2 regions of the Vallitalea pronyensis genome follow, and region 1 is predicted to be linked to the other one. Evidence: riboswitches for the same ligand, from Rfam matches in the RefSeq annotation. Region 1 holds a riboswitch; the other holds the start of a gene.
The links. A riboswitch is a leader RNA that binds a small molecule or an ion and turns the genes downstream of it on or off. The one in region 1 is predicted to bind cyclic di-GMP.
Positions count from the first base shown of each region.

Region 1 (6,685 bases):
GAAAACGGAAAAGAGCATCTAAGCAAATGGTTTCAAGATGTTCATCTTAATAAGTATGGGGATTCATTAATGGTTACAGAAGTTGAACCTTTACTACAATACATGTTATCAGCAACAGGAAACATGCGTGATATTTTAGAAGGGAAATTAATAGATGCTTTTCGAGGGTTTTTAGAAAAACGCATGGAACAAGATGGCGGCCTTCATATAACAAAAGACATAGGATTATTTATTGGAACAAAGGGCTGTCCCTGATGGGACTGCCCCTTTAAAGTATCGTTTAATCATGAACATCTTCACGTGGTTTGCCAAAATAAAAACCTTGACCATATTCAATGCCTAGTTTTTTAAGGATGTGTACCACGTTTTCATTTTCCACAAATTCAGCTATTATTTTTGCATTATAATTCTTAGCAATATACACCAGTGCATTAAGAGTTTTTAATTTCTGTTCGTCTCTTTCAACATTCAGTATAAAGGTACCATCAATTTTAATATAATCCACAGGTAGTTTGGACAATAATTCCACATGTGCATAGCCTGTCCCAAAATCATCGATAGCTAACTGAAAGCCCATTTCCCGTAGGGTGCTCAGTGATTTTATAGAGGCATCCAGATTATTAAGGGCAGCTGTTTCAGTTAACTCAAAAGTGATATGTGATGGTATGACTTTGCACTTTTTAGCTGTCTCTTGAATGTAATCAACCATCTTTTGATTGATGGATTTCCCTGATAGATTAATACTTAACCTTATGGATTTTCTTGTTTTATGCAGCTCTTTATTGTATTGGTAAAATGATTGCTGTATCATGGCTCGATCTATTTTTTCTACCATGTTTTCTTCTTCTGCAACTTTAATAAGTTTTTCAGTTGAATAGGAGTCATTTTGGTCTGCAATACGCATAAGAACTTCATGTTTATATACTTTGTTGGTTTCCAAATCAATAATAGGTTGATAATGGGGTACAAAATGGTTGTTTAAAATGGCATCCTCTAAATACATCTTTTCATTAAGTCGTTGTATCATACCTGTTATGATGTGACTATATTTAATAACGGATAAATTATCATAATCGGCTAAGTCACTGTTTTCATAAACCATATGGTTTAGTATATTGCAATCAACTTCGAAATGCTTAAGTTCATTAAGGCGATCAAGGGTAACTAAAAGTTTCTTACCACGAATATAAAGAGGTTGATCGCCTTTGATATTGACATCATCATTCAAATAACTTAAAAGCTTTCGTACATCGCTTTCGTTATAATTGTCTTTTAAAACAAACATATAATGTACCCGTGATATACGATAAAGATCAGTGTACAAGGAGCTAATTTTCTTAAAGTAATGAGATAATTGATAGAAAGTCTGGTTATCATATAAAAAATCTTTATGTCTATTACTTGACACATTAATTATTTCTACAATAAGGTAATGTTCCCGAACATAGCCTTTTCTAGCAAATTTCTTGATGCGCCGTCTAAAGGCATGTTCATTTCTTACTTCCGTGAAGTAATCCGTATATTTTATTAAGTAAATGTAGCGAAGGAATAAATAAGTAGCTACAGCTAGGCAAATAATTAAAGGAATGATGGTACGGAATATGGATTGCAATTGGTTATGCAAGAGTGTCGTATAATCAATGGTGAGGAAAGAAACACCTGGAAACACCTCTAAATAGTTATAATAGGCCATTTTATCTGTGCCATAACCAGAATACTTAATATAATATTGGTCTTTTTCAGAATTGGTGTTCACGACAGCATTGGATAGTTTTTTATAACTTTCCACATTCATCTTGGTTAATCTTCTTATAGAAGTAGAATCGATGAAGATGTTTTTACCCATTAATTCTCTATCTATGTGGTACAGGATAAAACCATCATGGGATACAAGAAATAAGTACCCATTATGTAAGTTATATCTTTCTGGGTGAACAACCCCATTAATCTGGTCAAAGTCTAGGCCGACCATTAATAATACCTCTTGATTGGACAACTCAAACTTTTTAGTCGCATAGTAAATGTTATTATTTTCAGATGTAGCTTTTACAAATCCTGTATGGGCCTTATCTTTCTGAAAATAATCCATAACGTCATCGGGATTAATCATGTGTCCTGGTACTTGTGACGTTAAATATTGGCCATCTTCAGATAGGATAACCATATCTTGAATGTAATATGACCTATTACTGGAATCTCTTAATAGCTTGTTCATATCTTGGGAAGTCATGAAAGGGTTCTTTAGCTCCTGAAGCGTATGATCAATCGTGTTAAATATTTCTAGGAAGATAGAATCATATTGGTGGGAAGCAGTATATGAAATATCTTGTAGATTACTTTTTACCTCTTCCACATACATGGAATAATTAATGTTGTAAGTAATAGAACTAGATATGACAATACCACAAAATAGTAATAGAAATGCTATTAAATACCGTATCTTTATCATGCTTATAAGTCCTTTCGAATACTTGGGTAAAAGGTACAAATGCATGATAAGAAGTGGGTGTATTAATATATATCATGTTTCGCAACCTGGCAATCATAGGTTAGACCCTTTAGACCCATAGCTTTGCGTCCTTACTTTTCAGCAAGTTTGCCCTAATTTTGATTTTAAGTAGTAATAATATACTATATTATGCAAAATATGTCAATACGATATACCTATAACATGTCTTACCATGGGTGATTCTACTGAAAAATTATGGTATAATATAAGAGAAAAAACACATAAGGGGTGTATACCATGAAATATGAAGAGGAAAAACTACTGGAGATGAATGAGCGTTTGCGTCAATGCGTTGACAGAGTCAGTGAGGCAAAAAGGTGTGATAAGTTATTAAAAAGTGCTCGACATGATTTAAATATTCTTAATAGAAGCTGGCTGACATTAAAGGAAGCATTACAAAAAGAAGAACAGGATGTTGAAAAGCTCCAAAAATTGACACTAAGTAATCTTATACATACGATTATGAACAATAAAGTAGAAAAATTAGATAAAGAGAAGCAAGAAGCACTGACAGCAAAGTTAAAATGCGATAGCGCCTATATCCAGTTAGAAGAATGTAGACATACCATTGAGCGGTTAGAAGAAAAAAGAAAGACCTTGTATGATGTAGAACAAGCTTATCAAGAAGTTCTTGATGAAAAACAAACATTTATCTCTGAGTATATGCCAGATAAGAGTGATAAGATAAAAAACATGATGGATGAGGTAGCTACATTATCCAGTCAATTAAAAGAAGTTGACGAAGCCGTGCAAGCAGGTCATATGGCATTAAGTGAAGTAAAAGGTGCAGTAAGTGCCCTTCAATCTGCTAAAAACTGGGGCACATGGGATATGTTAGGAGGCGGGATAATAGCTACCGTGGCCAAACATGGCCGTATGGAAGAAGCTCAGAGCTGTATCTACCGTATGCAGAATAATATTAGGCGTTTTTCAAGAGAATTACAAGATATCGATATGTACATGGCAGAAAGTGATTTAGATATAGGTTCATTTTTAAAGTTTGCGGATTATTTCTTTGATGGTTTCTTCGTGGATTGGGCTGTTCAATCAAAAATAAACAATGCACTAGATCATGTCATGGATATTCGGAGCCGCATTGAAGGTATACAGGGTAATCTAAGGGATAAACATGAGGACTTAACGGAGAAAGTAGAGACATTAGAGGGTAAGATAAAAGAACTGATTGCCAGTGCTTAATCACGTAAAATAATAAGGGGCTGTTTGTTCCAGTATGACGTATTTATGAATAAGATCATACTGGAAAAAACAGCCTCTATTATGATTATATGTTATTTAAATCATCCAACCAAACCTGAGCCACAGCATCACTTGGCATACGTAAGTCACCTCGAGGTGATAAGCATATAGAGCCAACTTTTGGACCATCTGGGAAACAGGAACGTTTAAATTGATGCATAAAGAATCGTTTATAGAAAACTTGCATCCAATGTTTAATGGTACTATCCGAATACTTACCTTGAAAACTCTGAACAGCTAATCGGTATATTTTACTTGGTGAAAAACCAAAGCGCAGTACATGATATAAGATAAAATCATGTAATTCATAAGGACCTACGGTTTCTTCCGTTTTTTGCTTAATTTGACCTGTTTTAGGATCAGGTGGCAGTAGTTCTGGGCTTACAGGGGTATCCAGTATATCCATTAAAACCCCTTTTGCGTTTTCACCAACTTTATAATCTGTAACCCATTGTACCAGATAACGTACAAGGGTTTTGGGTATGGTTGTATTGACACTGTACATGGCCATATGATCCCCGTTATAGGTAGCCCAGCCTAGAGCCATTTCCGATAAGTCCCCCGTACCGATAACGATACCATTTTCTGCGTTAGAAAGGTCCATCAGGATTTGTGTCCTTTCTCTTGCTTGAACATTTTCAAAGGTAATATCATGAACAGCAGGGTCATGGTTAATGTCTTTAAAATGCTGCATACACGCATCTTTTATGGAGATCTCTCGAATGGTAACCCCCAGATGTTTCATCAGTTCAATAGCATTATTATACGTACGGTCTGTGGTACCAAAACCAGGCATGGTAACTCCCAATATATTTTTTCTGTCTTTACCTAATAGATCATAAGTCATGGCACATACAAGAAGGGCTAAAGTGGAATCAAGTCCACCTGAAATCCCCAATATCACTTTTTCACAACCTATGTGGTCGATACGTTTAGCAAGTCCTAAGGTTTGGATAGAGAATATTTCTTCACACCTTGCGCTTCGTTTGCGAGGGTTGCTTGGTACGAATGGTTGTGGGTCAATAAACCGTTTTATAGGGTCTTGGGTTGTTAGAGGCATATCAAAGGGTACATAAGTATAGGGGGTCTGAAAGTGTGCAGCGAGATGATTGGAATAAGTCGTCATTCGCATACGATCATGCATAAGACGTTCTAAGTCTACATCGGAATAAACCAAAGTTGTTTTTAGTTGAAAACGCTCATTTTCATTTAATTTTGTACCATTTTCATAGATTAAACACTGACCACCATAGACTAAATCCGTGGTGGATTCACCAAATCCTGCTGATGCATAGGCATATGCCGTAATGGTTTTTGCAGATTGTGAGGCCACTAAGGATTTTCTGTAAGAACTTTTACCAACCAGATCATTACTGGCTGAGGGGTTAAGAATAAGCGTTGCACCGTTGATGGCATGGAGGGTACTGGGTGGCAATGGGGACCAAAGGTCTTCGCATATTTCAATGCCAATACATAAATGATGCATCTGATGATGTCTAAATAAAATTGATGTGCCAAAGGGTACCATGTCATCCCCAACTTTAATGGTATCTTCTAGTAATGTTTCACTGGAGGCAAACCAACGAGCTTCATAAAATTCATTGTAGTTTGGGAGATAGGTTTTGGGTACGATACCCAATATATGCCCATTGTAAACAGCAGCTGCACAGTTATAGAGTCCATGTTTATAACGTAAGGGTAACCCAACAACAAATAGTATATCCTTGTTATGGGAGTAGTCTTTTAATTCGATGAGTTTTGCCATACTGCTTGTGATGAGTGCTTCTTGAAAAAATAGATCAGCACATGTATAGCCTGTGATGCATAGTTCTGGTAGTATAAGAACCGATATACCCTTTGATTGTGCATCATCCACCAAGTGCTTAATCTGTTGCGTATTATAAGTCACATCGGCAACTTTTGTAGCTGGTGAACCTGTGCCGACACGTATAAAACCATTATTAATCATGTTTATCACTCCAGTTTTTATCGTAATATATGTGTAACATGACGATGTTATAATAATGAATAACGTTATCATGAATCCGCTTTGCGGGACGAGGTGTAAACCTCATTTTATGTTTTACTGGTTTATTTTACCACAATTTGTCCAGTGTATACACACAAAATATTATATTTTTGTTAAATGCATTGTCAATAAGCCAAACTTTAGGTACAATAAATAATAGGTTTTTAGTAAAACCTTCAGAAAGATGACTTGATAAAATTAGGAGGAAGACATATATGTCTGAAATGGTAAGGATGAAAAAGCAAAAAAACATTGCTTTAGTAGCCCATGATAACCGAAAGAAAGATTTGGTGGAGTGGGTTGTAAAAAATAAAAAGAAGTTAGCAGAACATTTTTTATATGGAACAGGTACAACAGGTAACATCATAGCCAAAGAAACGAATCTACCTGTTAGACGATATAAAAGTGGTCCATTAGGCGGTGACCAACAAATTGGTTCCAGGATCATTGAAAAAGATATTGATTTTCTTGTGTTTTTTTGGGATCCGTTAGAGGCGCAGCCCCATGACCCAGATGTAAAAGCATTATTGCGTATTGCTGTTTTATATGATATTCCAGTAGCCATGAATGTGGCAACAGCAGATTTTATGTTTAGTTCAAAACTAATGGATCAGGAATATAACCGCTATATCATTGATTATGGCACACGTATTAAAAGAAAATACTAAAGGCAGCATACGCGATAGATTGTGATAGGGGATTCATGGTTATATTTTTTCGCACATGATGTAGAACATCCGTAAGAGAGGTATAATGATGAAGCAAAAATTATTATATTATATAGCCTTTGGAACATTTGTCATCATTATGGGGATTGTATACAGTCATAAGGCAGAGCATGTAGACATCAAGATAGAAGATGATAGGGATAGCCAGCAGGAAGCGGTTAC
Region 1 is NZ_CP058649.1:4,042,131-4,048,815, reverse strand. It holds gene HZI73_RS17065 (MerR family transcriptional regulator) at 1-255, shown strand, start outside; gene HZI73_RS17060 (EAL domain-containing protein) at 281-2,449, opposite strand; cyclic di-GMP riboswitch class I at 2,527-2,611, opposite strand; gene HZI73_RS17055 (coiled-coil domain-containing protein) at 2,747-3,706, shown strand; gene HZI73_RS17050 (NAD(+) synthase) at 3,792-5,735, opposite strand; gene HZI73_RS17045 (methylglyoxal synthase) at 6,011-6,463, shown strand; gene HZI73_RS17040 (helix-hairpin-helix domain-containing protein) at 6,549-6,685, shown strand, end outside.

Region 2 (6,685 bases), 1.5 Mb from region 1:
TTTAGGGGATACCATTGATATTCACGGTGGTGGAGAAGACCTTGTATTTCCTCATCATGAAAATGAAATTGCACAGAGTGAAGCAGCAAATGGTAAGGATTTTGTTAAATACTGGATGCATAATCGTTTTTTAAACATTGATAATAAAAAAATGTCAAAATCTCAAGGTAACTTTTTTACAGTTAGAGATGTAGAGCAAGATTTTTCATATGCAGATATTCGATTTTTTATGTTAAGCGCTCATTATCGTAGTCCCATTAACTTTAGTCATGATCTTATGCAAGCGGCTGTTAGTGGATTAGAAAGAATTCAAACAGCAAGAAGTAACCTGGCTTATCTGATTGAGTGCGTATCACTAGAAGCATTAACTGAGACAGAAAATCAGATGGTGGCAGATGGTAAAGTGAAAGCTTTCCGAGACAAATTTGAAGCATCTATGGAAGATGATTTTAATACGGCAGATGCTATTTCAGCCATCTTTGAACTGGTGAAGTTTGCTAATAAAAATACAAGTACGGCATCATCAAAAGCATTTGTTACCATATTGTTAGATGAGATTGATGCATTATGTGGTATACTAGGTATTGAGGCAAAGCGAGCAGAGACACTTCTGGATGAAGAGATTGATGCGTTGATACAAAAACGTCAAGATGCCCGCAAGAACAGAGATTTTGCCCTAGCAGATCATATTAGAGATACATTAAAGGATAAAGGTATCTTATTAGAAGATACACGTGAAGGTGTCAGGTGGCATCGCTCATAGGCATCCTTCATGATAGATAAGCAGGGTGTTACAGATACTCACGCTTATGATAAGGAAGAAAGGAATTGACGTACATGGAAGCATTTATGGACTTTTTTAAAGAAAGTCTTGATATACATGATGTGAATCCAAGACAGTACTCACCCTTGGTTCTAGCTTATATTGGTGATAGTGTTTTTGATTTAATCATTAAGCACAAAGTAGTTGCAAAAGGCAATGCACCTGTTAACAAATTGCATCAGGCAACAAGCCAATATGTAAAAGCTTCTGCACAAGCCAATACGTTTCGTAAGATAGAGCATTTTTTAACAGAAGATGAAATGGCTGTGTTCAAAAGGGGGAGAAATGCAAAGTCAGGGACGGTTCCCAAGAATGCAGACCTTATGGATTATAAAACCGCTACGGGTTTTGAAGCTTTAATTGGTTTTTTATATTTAGATCATCAATACGAGAGAATCATAGAACTAATGAAAAAAGGGGTATTAGAATGAACTCACAATCAACAAAATTTGTTAAGGGGGCTATGATTCTTTCCATTGCAGGTTTAATAGCTAAGGTTTTTAGTGCCATATACCGTATACCGTTATCCTATTTAGTAGGCAATGATGTTTTTGGTGATTATACGGCTGTATATGGGATTTATGGGCTTTTGATATCACCTGTTTTAGTAGGGATTCCTAATGCTTTGACCAAGATGGTTTCGGAAAGAATTGCTGTAAATGACTATGATAATGCCCATAAAATATATCGTCATGCTATGGTTATATTAGGGTGTTTAGGCTTCCTAATATCTTTATTTATGATATTAGGCGTGGATTGGATTATTGCTACCACAGAGTGGCCTTCCAGTAACCGCTACATGATATATGGTTTTTCCGTATCCGTTATGTTTATAGCAATTGCAGGTGTGTATAAGAGTTATTTTCAAGGTCGAGAAATAATGGTGCCAACTGCATTAACACAAATCATTGAGAATATTTCAAAAGCTATTTTTGGATTGGGTATTATCTACCTTCTCATTAAACTAGAACAAGATTCTGCTATTGTTATAGGGGGAGCTGCTTTTGGCGTTTCATTAGCTTTTATCTTATCTACACTCTATATTGTAAGGTATTATATGAAGCATACAAAAAAAATTCATACAGAAGAATCAAAGGTAGCAAAGCGTTATAAAGAAGTTACTTTTGGACAAGTTGGGAAGCAGTTAGCTAAACTGGCCATTCCAATATCTCTGGCTACGGCTGCTTATTCTGTCATGAATTTCATCGATACAATAACCATATTTAAAAGGATGCAAGCCATCGGATTTAGTAAAGAACAAGTAAGCCATATGTATGGTTTTATGGGAAAAGCATTAACCATTATTAATGTGCCATTGACCATTAGTCTAGCCCTCATGATTAGTATTCTTCCTGCCATATCCACAGCCATGGTACAGAAGAATAAACAGGAAGTGCGCAATAAGATTTCATTAGGTATTCGACTAAGTTTATTATTAGGTCTACCAGCTGCTACGGGTATTATAATTTTAGCAAATCCCATTATGACAATGATCTTTAGGGTTAAGGCCAATGACTATTTACAATTATTTGGTATCTGTCTTGTACTCATGATTATTGGGCAGACTTTAGCTGGCATATTACAAGGCATGGGCAAATATTTGTATCCCGCTATGGCTCTTCTCGTTAGTGTTGGCATTAAATACGCCATTAACTATCATCTGATTGCAAGTGACTTTCAGTTAAGAGGTGCTATAATCGGTTCCATCTGTTACTATGTTGTGTTTGTAAGCCTCAATTATTGGAAATTAAAAAAAGAAACGGGTGTCATACTGGATAAGACGAGTGTGTTTGTGAAACCGATATTAGCATCGGTTATTATGGGAATTAGTGTGTTTTTTATCTATAAAGGGACCATAGGTATTCTTCATAGTAATCTCATCGCCACAGTGTTGACCATTATAAGTGGTATGATCATCTATTTTATCGTGTTATTTGCTACAAAAGCGTTACAGGAAGAGGACCTCAGCTTCCTGCCCAATCATACGAAGGTTATTGCAAAATTAAAGAAATTAGGGCTTATAAAAAAATAATAGGTATAATGTTTTCACATAGATGACACACATAAGGAAGGATAAAGTAATGGATAATAAGGATTTGATACTTATTGGCAGAAATGCCGTATTAGAAGCACTTAAGGCAGAGCGCAGCATTGACAAATTGTTTGTCATTGATGGTAAACATGATGGACCACTTAAAAAAATTGTAGCAGAGGCGAGAAAGCGAAGTATTTTCTTGCAGTTTGTGGGCAAAGATAAATTACATGACATAACAGGCACAACGAAACATCAAGGGGTTGTTGCTTATGCAGCAGCTTATGATTATGTGGACGTACAAGACATACTCAATGATGCCAAAGAGAAGGACGAATCACCTTTTCTACTTATTCTGGATAGTATAGAAGACCCCCATAATTTAGGAGCCATACTAAGGACTGCAAATATCGCAGGTGTACATGGGGTTATCATACCCAAACGAAGGGCTGTAGGTCTAACAGCAACTGTAGCTAAGACGTCGGCTGGCGCTATTGAACATACACCAGTGGCTCGGGTAACTAATGTTGCAAGAACCATTGATGAGTTAAAAAAACAAGGTATGTGGATAGCATGTGCGGACATGGATGGTGATATCATGTACGATATAGACTTAAAAGGGTCTTTAGGTATCGTTATAGGTAATGAAGGTGATGGGGTGTCCCACCATGTAAAAGAAAAATGCGATTTTATGGTAAAAGTGCCTATGAAGGGTAACATTACCTCTTTAAATGCGTCTGTTGCAGCAGGTATTTTGACTTATGAGGCGCTTAGACAAAGAGATTATAAATAGAGAAAAAGTAGAAAACCGCTATTCCTTAGTGATATAGCGGTTTTTTTATGGGTATATAAGGCTGTTTTCTTACAACTTTGTATAAATACACTTACACAAGGTTCTTAGTATTTTTATGAACAAATAAAATGAATTAAAGCAATTATATCATTTTTTGTCATAGTATGTAAAATTAAATTGAATAAATTGGATAAATATGGTATAATTCCATTATATTAAATATCATATTTTATAGTTAATAGCAAACCTATCGAAAGATAGGGACGCAAAGCTATGGGTCTAAGGGAAACATCCTATGATTGCCAGGTTGCCTATTATCCACCAGGCAGCTACTTTGTTGAAGGAGCTGTTTTGTTATGCAATTCTCGAGTAAGGAAAAAGATGTGCTAAACAAAAAAAGTCGTCGAAAGAGGGGATTTAATGGAAAAAACCATTAATGTAAATTTTGAAGAAATCATTGCAGAACGATATTTTGACGAAATAGATTTAGAGCTTGAGTATAAACGATTAGATTGTCATGATCATGCTCTAGTCGAAGAAGCATCCAGATGTCTTGCACAGACATTTGCCGGTGTCACAGTCAAAGGAGCCACTATATCAGAGCCAATGGTTAAAGCAGTAGGTCTGTCAGTAGCTGATTTCACAATATTTGTTCATGAGTACATCAAGAGTGTTGTTCACCATGGTCTATGCTACATAGCCATTAACAAAAGAAATAAGAAAATAATTGGGGTTTTTGCCAACGAGGATTACGACCCTGCAGAAGAAACGCCAGCTTTTACTGGTAATCTTGAGCCCATGAATATCATATGTAAATTGCTTGATGATCTTGATAAGCGATTTTTGGAAACGTTGTATAACAAGAAGAATATTCTAATCGAGAAGAGCCAATTTGTACACATGTTTATGATAGGTATCAAATTAGAAAAGTTTAGAAAAGATATCGCCATGGATTTAATTGATATATGTGAGAAGGATGCCATAGCTAGAAACTACAAAGGTATTTTTCTTGAAGCAACCAATTATAAGTCAGCGGTAATCTTTGATAAATATCTAAAATATTCCTTAGTCTATGATGAAAATAATATGCCCATCTTAACTAAATATTCCGAAACAGAGCATTTCAAAAGTATTCCAGAGGACGTTTCTTGCGACTGTAGAATCTTTTATAGAGCTTTAGACTCAGAATATAATATTTAATAAGACCAATATTTGAGGAGGAAGCGACACATGTATAAAATTGATATTAACACAAGTAAAAAGCTCTTAAGTATCGTGGCAGAAGGTATGTTTAATCTTGACGAGGCAAAAAAGTATAAAGATGATTTTGTTGCTAAATTAAACAGTATTAACCCTAGAGAGTATAGCTTTTTAGCAGATGGAAGAAAGCAAACCACTTCAACTCCAGAAGTAGGGCAAATACTAGCAGAAGTGCTTAATATATACAAAGAAGCTCCCTTTAAAAAACGTTATCTTGTTAAACTGGATTCTGTTATTGCCATGTCACAAGTAAAGCGTTTGTGTGGAGCTGATTTTGATCAAATATTCACCGTAGTTAATACACCTGAAGAAGTGATTAATAGTCTATAGTATTCATATAAAAATCCCTATAAAAGAGGCGGTTTCATGGTCATGCCAAGTACAATGTGGTATTTCATGATAACAGCCTCTTTTTGTATTGAATTTTTAAGTTATATAACGTTTACAAACAGTTAATAGTGTAGTATACTTAAAATGCTTTCAAAACAGATTGGAAGGCGATGAAATTTGGCAAGAGAATTCTTATTAGTAGATGGTTACAATGTGATTCATGCTTGGGACGAGCTAAGAAGAATTGTGAATGAGCAAAACCTTGAAATAGCCAGAAGCAGATTACTGGAGATTCTATCCAATTATCAAGGCTATAAGAAGATTGACGTTATCGTTGTATTTGATGCTCATCGTGTAAAAGGCACTCGAAAAGTGATAACATATCATAATATTAATGTGGTATTTACGAAAGAAGTAGAAACGGCGGACCACTATATTGAAAAAGTGGTTCACCAAATTGGTCGTGATTACCGTGTACGTGTAGCAACTTCCGACGGGCTTGAACAGATTATTATATTAGGAAAAGGTGCAAGCCGTATGTCCGCTAGAGAACTCTACACCGAAGTAAAACAAGTGGAAAAAAACATGCGCAAGAAGTTCATTGAGAAGAAACAATTAGATCATAGTAACCGATTAGAAGGGCATTTGGACTCAGGTGTGTTAGAGTGGATGGAAAAGATGCGTAGAAAATAATACGGAGGTTGATGCAGTTGGATCAAGCAACTTGGTACGATTCATACCTTACAAACTCAGACGAAGAATTGGTAGCGATTGTAAGAGATGGGGATAATGAAGCTCTTGATTATCTCATGAATAAATATAAGATACTGGTAGAAAAGAAAGCAAAATCTTATTTCTTAATCGGCGCAAGTCGAGACGATATTATTCAGGAAGGCATGATTGGACTGTTTAAAGCTATCCGAGATTTTAAGGAAGAAAAAACAGCTTCTTTTTATTCCTTCGCCGATTTATGTGTCACAAGACAAATCATATCAGCAGTAAAAGCGTCAACAAGACAAAAACACCTGCCTCTTAATTCATACATATCACTTAACAAACCATCCTATGAAGAGGAAAATGATAAAGCAACACTTATTGATAAAATGCCGTCCCAAAAAATCATTAACCCAGAAGATTTGTTAATTGGTCAGGAAAATCTAAGCATCATTGAACATGAACTCTCCGCAAGGTTAAGTAAACTTGAAAAAGAAGTTTTACGATGCTATATTGACGGTAAAAGCTATGTGGAAATAGCAGAATATTTGATACGCCCAGTTAAATCCATTGATAATGCCTTACAACGTATTAAGAAGAAGGTTGAGGCTATACTCATTGAAAAAAATGTATAACCAATCCTTTTATATGCTTAATAAGGACAGGTTTTTTGATAAGATGAGCCATCCTATACATTAACAATAAAATAAATGATTTAACTACTTGTCAAAAT
Region 2 is NZ_CP058649.1:2,537,552-2,544,236, forward strand. It holds gene cysS (cysteine--tRNA ligase) at 1-763, shown strand, start outside; gene HZI73_RS10525 (Mini-ribonuclease 3) at 838-1,254, shown strand; gene HZI73_RS10530 (putative polysaccharide biosynthesis protein) at 1,251-2,855, shown strand; gene rlmB (23S rRNA (guanosine(2251)-2'-O)-methyltransferase RlmB) at 2,905-3,648, shown strand; cyclic di-GMP riboswitch class I at 3,879-3,963, shown strand; gene HZI73_RS10540 (hypothetical protein) at 4,069-4,848, shown strand; gene HZI73_RS10545 (hypothetical protein) at 4,879-5,238, shown strand; gene HZI73_RS10550 (NYN domain-containing protein) at 5,416-5,931, shown strand; gene sigH (RNA polymerase sporulation sigma factor SigH) at 5,943-6,587, shown strand.
Region 2: another riboswitch for cyclic di-GMP. It lies ahead of HZI73_RS10540 (hypothetical protein); the one in region 1 lies ahead of HZI73_RS17060 (EAL domain-containing protein).